DNA from 2 places in the Exiguobacterium sp. s36 genome. Region 1 is predicted to be linked to the other one. Evidence: predicted binding sites of a transcription regulator. Region 1 holds the regulator's gene; the other holds the start of a gene.
What was found. The regulator Rex, encoded in region 1, represses fermentation and respiration genes when NADH is low (regulators of the CRP and FNR family bind a similar motif). The targets are predictions, from matches to a motif close to TTGTGAAATATTTCACAA.
Positions count from the first base shown of each region.

Region 2: a site for Rex is predicted at 1,724-1,741, ahead of adhE (bifunctional acetaldehyde-CoA/alcohol dehydrogenase). Genes of this name have one in related genera too.

Region 1 covers NZ_JACSLW010000007.1:102,593-105,752, forward strand. The annotation lists gene KNP95_RS13495 (hypothetical protein) at 1-7, opposite strand, end outside; gene tatC (twin-arginine translocase subunit TatC) at 148-936, opposite strand; gene KNP95_RS13505 (twin-arginine translocase TatA/TatE family subunit) at 939-1,157, opposite strand; gene KNP95_RS13510 (redox-sensing transcriptional repressor Rex) at 1,157-1,813, opposite strand; gene KNP95_RS13515 (ABC-F family ATP-binding cassette domain-containing protein) at 1,963-3,160, shown strand, end outside.
Region 2 covers NZ_JACSLW010000002.1:72,825-75,984, forward strand. The annotation lists gene adhE (bifunctional acetaldehyde-CoA/alcohol dehydrogenase) at 1-1,583, opposite strand, end outside; gene KNP95_RS05840 (MarR family winged helix-turn-helix transcriptional regulator) at 1,970-2,416, shown strand; gene KNP95_RS05845 (YebC/PmpR family DNA-binding transcriptional regulator) at 2,496-3,160, shown strand, end outside.

The DNA.
Region 1 (3,160 bases):
TATTCATCAGTCTCCTCATTTCTGTTTATGAATGCACAACTTTCAAAAATAATCCATTTTTGATTTAACCCTCCTAATTTTAAGTTGTTTTTTCAAAATTGAATAGCCCTAAAATTATAAAAAACACCACGTCGCATGACATGGTGTCTACTTCTCATTCATTTGTTTCATCAAATCCATCTGTTCTTTCACCATCGCCTCTTTCTCACGTCGGAGCACACCCCGGTACGTGATGCGTGAAATCGATAAACTGATCTCATACAAGAAGAAGAGCGGCAGTGACACCATGAGGTGCGACGTCAAATCCGGCGGCGTGATGAAGGCTGCGACGACGAACAAGGCGAAGTACGCATATTTCCGAATCGATGACAGGAAGTACGGTGTCACGACACCGATGCGCGTCAAGAACATCGTCACGACCGGCAACTGGAATAACAGTCCGAATGGAATGGTCAGTTGCAGCAAGAACGTGAAGTAGTTCGACGCCCCGATGATTTGCGTCAGACCGAGGTCTTGCCCGAGGTCCGTCGAGATATCGAGGACGAGCGGGAACAACCAATAGTAGGCGAACGCAAGACCGATCAGGAACAAGATGAAGATGATCGGGATATAGGCGAGCGTCGCTTTCCGCTCGTTCGGATGCAGACCAGGTGCGACGAACGCCCACAGTTGATACAGTAGAAACGGACCGGACGCGACGAGCCCGATGACGAGCGCCAAGTTCAAGTAAATCATGAGCGGGTCCGCGACCCCAAAGGCGTTCAGCTCGAGCCCTCGTTCGACAAGGTCCGCCTGCAGATAGGCGAGCACGTATTTGACACTCGGCAAAGCGATCAGAAAGAAGGCAAAGACGACAAATGCCGACAGCATCAGTCGTCTCCGCAGCTCTGTCAAGTGGTCGGACAGCGCCCGCTCTTGATCAGGTTGATGATTCATGATTACTGCTCTTTCTTCTCAAGTTCTTTCTTATCTTTCTCGTCATGTTCGTTCATCATGCCGTTTGTGGCATTTTTGAACTCACGGAGCGTTTGTCCGGCGGCGCGTCCGAATTCAGGCAATTTCTTCGGCCCGAAGATGATAAGCGCGACGATGGCGATAATGAAGATACTCGCTCCCCCAGGAATACCGACGACGAGCAACGATGATAGTAATTCCATTATTGATGGACCCCCTCAGCAGATGGATAGTGTTGCATAAAGTAAATGAGCGACTGGAGTTCGATCGACAAGTCGATATGATGGACGCGGACCGTGTCCGGCACAGTAAGCCTGGCCGGAGTGAAGTTCAAGATGCCTTTGATGCCGAAGCGGACCAAGTCATCCGCGACAGGCTGCGCATAGGTAGACGGCACCGTTAAGATGGCGACGTCAATCTTGTTTTGTTTCATGATCTGTTCCATCTCATCCACGTGATGAATCGGGACACCGGACATCGTCGTGCCGACTTTTGTCTCGTCTGCGTCGAACCCGACGACGATATGTGTGTTATTGTTTTTAAGGAAGTTATAGTTGACGAAAGCTGTCCCAAGATGACCAACCCCGACTAAGGCGACGTTCGTAATCTCGTCCTGATTCAGTGTCTTACGGAAAAAGTCTAACAGATACTGTACGTTATAGCCATATCCCTTTTTACCGAGCGCACCGAAGTACGAGAAATCGCGACGGATTGTGGCCGAATCGACCTTGACCGCCTCGCTCAGTTCAGCAGAAGAGACACGCTGTTTTCCTGATGAATGTAGGCTTTGGATAAACCGATAGTATAGTGGCAACCGTTTGGCTGTCGCTTGCGGAATCTTTGGTTCGTTTTGACTCAACGGAAAGAGCCTCCTTTTTACGACGCGTTTCAAACGAATCTAATTTCATACACCTTGATTGTAAACGAATTCACATGACCACTCAATGAATATACCTGAAAAGGGGAAGAAATAAAGTATACTAAATAGAGAGAAAGGGGTTTTTTCACTTGATCCTACTGCAAGTCAATAACTTATCGAAATCATTCGGCGTCGAGCCGATTTTAGAGAACGTCAAACTCGAAATTCAAGAAGGCGAACGCGTCGCGCTCGTCGGCCGTAACGGTGCCGGCAAGTCGACACTGCTCAAAGTCATCGCCGGGGAATACAACTATGACTCGGGCGACATCATGAAGCCTAAAGATGTCACCATCGGCTATCTCGCCCAAGACTCAGGGTTAGAGTCGAACGAGACGATGTGGAACGAAATGTTGACTGTCTTCACCGATTTAATTGAACAAGAAAAGACGCTGCGCCGCATGGAGCAAGACATGGGTTCTGAGCGCATCTTGAACGACCCGGCCGCCTATGAGCGCCTCTTGTCGTCTTACGATGAAGAACAGCATACGTTCAAAGACCGTGGCGGCTATCAATATGAGGCGACGATCCGCTCTGTCCTTCACGGGATGCGGTTCTATCCGGACGACTTCGAACGCCGCATCGATACGCTCTCCGGCGGACAGCGGACACGTCTCGCTCTCGCGAAGATGCTGCTCCAAAGTCCAGACCTGCTCATCTTGGATGAGCCGACGAACCACTTGGACATCGAGACACTCGGCTGGCTCGAGAAGTATTTGAGCGGCTATAAAGGCGCCGTCCTCATCGTCTCCCACGACCGCTACTTCCTCGACCGCGTCGTATCGGTCGTCTATGAGCTGTCCCGCCACCGCAGCCGTCGCTTCGTCGGCAACTACACGAAGTACCTTGAACAGAAGGCTGCCATTTACGAGCAAGAGAAGAAGCAGTTCGAGTCGCAACAAGAAGAGATCGCCAAGATGCAGGACTTCATCCAGCGTAACATCGCCCGGGCGACGACGACGAAGCGGGCCCAGAGCGTCCGCAAACGTCTCGAGAAAGTCGACCGGATGGAAGCGCCGGACGGTGATGAGCGCAGTGCCGTCCTCTCGTTCTCAATCAAACGTCAAAGCGGGAACGACGTATTGAGTGCGAGCGATCTTGCCATCGGCTATGAAGAACCGATCGCCCAACAGCTCCGCTTCCAATTGCAGCGCGGCGAATCGGTCGCCCTCGTTGGCCCGAACGGAGTCGGCAAATCGACGCTCCTGAAAGTGTTGACGAAACAACAGCCGCCCCTTACCGGTGACATCCGCTACGGCACCGGCGTCGAAATCGGCTACTACGACCAGG
Region 2 (3,160 bases), on a different contig from region 1:
ATCACCGTTTCAACTGACGGGTCTGGCTCGACTTGGTCGAAGATGCGGTACTCGACGCCAGCTGGCAAGTTTTTGACGACTTTATCGGCAAATCCGAGTTTGACCATCATTTCATCGGTAACGATCATTGCCCGTTTTTTCGATGTGAGCGATTGAAGGTACTGGACCGAGTTTTTCTCAAAGTAAATCTTTTCTGGGACTTTAAACCACTGCATATTCACGCGACGTCTCGCCACCTTTTTCACGTTGAGTAGATGTTTCGCCGTCACGTTCTCAGAGACGGAGTTTTTACCGTACGACCCACAACCGAGTGTGAGTGATGGTGTCATTTCGTTATAGAGGTCACCAATCCCACCGTGTGCCGTTGGCGAGTTGACGATGATGCGGCAAGCTTTCATCCGGAGTCCGAAGGCGAGGATGGCGTCGTCGTCAGTCGAGTGGATCGCTGCCGTATGTCCGAGACCACCGATTTCAAGCATCTTCTCAGCGATGGCAAATCCTTCTTCACGCGATTGGACTTTATAAGCACCGAGCACCGGGCTGAGTTTCTCGTGTGAGAGCAACTCTGTCGCACCGACCGTCTCGAGTTCGGCGATCAAGATTTTTGTATCGGCCGGGACTGTGAGTCCAGCTCGTTCGGCGATCCAGGCTGCCGGCTTCCCGACGATTTCCGGGTTGACCGCACAAGAGTCTGTTTTGATAACGAGTGTCTCGAGTTTCGCTTTCTCTTCTGGTGAGCAGAAGTAGCAACCGAGCGCCGTCATTTCCGCTTTCACTTCTTCATACACTTCTTGGTCGACGATAATCGCTTGTTCAGATGCACAGATCATGCCGTTGTCGAACGTTTTCGACAAGATGACGTCCGAGATGGCGCGTTTCACTTTTGCTGTTTTGTCGATGTAGGCCGGAACGTTACCAGGACCGACGCCAAGGGCTGGTTTACCAGTCGAGTAGGCTGATTTGACCATCGCCGCTCCACCAGTTGCGAGGACCATGGCAACACCTGGGTGGTTCATGAGCGCTTTCGTCGCGTCGAGTGACGGTTTTTCGACCCATTGAATCAAGTGTTCCGGAGCTCCCGCTTCGATGGCTGCGTCACGAAGGATCCGTGCCGCTTCACTTGAACACTGTTGTGCCGACGGGTGGAAACCGAAGATGATCGGGTTACGTGTTTTGATGGCGATGATTGCTTTGAACATCGTCGTTGATGTCGGGTTCGTGACCGGTGTGACCCCGGCGACGACTCCGACTGGTTCCGCGATGTACGTGATACCGTTTTGCTCATCGTCCTCGATGACGCCGACCGTCTTCTCGCCACGGAGTGAGTTATAAATATATTCTGTCGCAAAGATGTTTTTGATCATTTTATCTTCAAACACACCGCGACCGGTTTCTTCATATGCATGTTTCGCGAGGGCGACGTGTTGTTCGAGACCTGCGAGCGCCATCGCTTGAACGATTGCATCGATTTTCTCTTGGTCGAACGTCATCAATGTCTCGAGCGCCGTGTGGGCTCTAGTGACGAGCGTGTCGACCATCTGTTCTGCTGATGTTTCTACTACTGCTTTCTCTTTAACTGCCATGTTGGTTTCCTCCTCATGAATGAGAGCTTATACTGTTGACTTGATGGAGAGCACGGGGCAATCAATTGGTTCGAGAAGAGTTTGTGCTTTCCTTCACATTCATAGAATACAACGTTTCTCGCATTTTGTGCGTGACAACAATGTGAACTCTTTCACAATATTTTTCAGGGGAATGAGGATAGGGCTTGCTTTTTCATATGTCGCTCAGTAAAATCGAATGCGTTTTCATGAAAATAAAGTATATGCGATATGAAAACGCTTACATACGTTGTGTCCATGATGGGGCGAATGCGCTGTGCAAAATGTCACGGGATGAGGATTGGTCGTCCACCCTGCGCTCGGTCGTGTATAATGAAGAAAGAACCTAATTAGGAAGTGACATGATTATGCCGAGACAAGACGCAGCCGATCAGTTCGTGAAACTGATCCCATTTATTCGCCGGAAGTTGTTACGTCGTTCCGACCTTCCGCAAATCCCAAACTTAAACTTTTCCCACTTTCATCTCCTCATGTTGATTGAAGATGAAGGCGCGGTCACGAACGGACACATCAGTGAGACGTTATCGATTGCCCCGCCGAACGTGACGCCGCTCATCACGAAGCTCGTCGATGAGGGCTACATCACCCGCGTCCCGGACGAACGCGATCGCCGCGTCATCTGGAATCAACTGACCGAAAAGGGCGAACTCGTCCTCCGCGAGCGTCGCGATTCGTTCCGTCGCCTGTTCGAGGACCGTCTCGCGTTTCTGAACGAGGAAGAGACGGACCGCCTGATCGACAGTTTGAAGACGTTGACGGAGATCGTCGAGAAGATGGATAAAAGCGAGGGATGATTTTTGCTCGTCAACATCCACGTCTTCTTATATAATCGAGGATGAATCAATCGAACAATGGAAAGAGAGATGACATGTAATGGGTCGTAAATGGAACAACATTAAAGAGAAAAAGGCGTCAAAAGACGCCAATACGAGTCGCATCTATGCGAAGTTCGGCCGTGAAATCTACGTAGTCGCCCGTCAAGGGGAACCAGATCCAGAATCAAACCAAGCACTCAAGTTCGTCGTCGAACGAGCGAAAACGTACAACGTCCCGCGCGCAATCATCGACCGTGCTATCGACAAAGCGAAGGGCGGCGACGAAGAGAACTTCGACGAGCTCCGCTATGAAGGATTCGGACCGAACGGCTCGATGCTCATCGTCGACACGCTCACGAACAACGTCAACCGGACGGCGTCTGAAGTCCGCGCCGCTTTCGGTAAAAACGGCGGCAACATGGGTGTCAGCGGGTCGGTCGCTTACATGTTCGACGCGACGGCCGTCATCGGTGTCAACGGCATGTCTGCCGACGATGTACTCGAACTCATGATGGAGCACGACCTCGACGTCCGTGATGTCATCGAAGAAGATGAGACGGTGATCGTCTATGCGGAACCAGAAGCGTTCCATGCCGTCCAGACTGCCTTCAAAGCAGCAGGCATCGAGACGTTTGAAGTCGCCGAGTTGACGATGCTGCCCCAAAACGAGATTACCCTCGACGACGAGTCGAAAGAACAGTTTGAAAAACTACTCGACGTCCT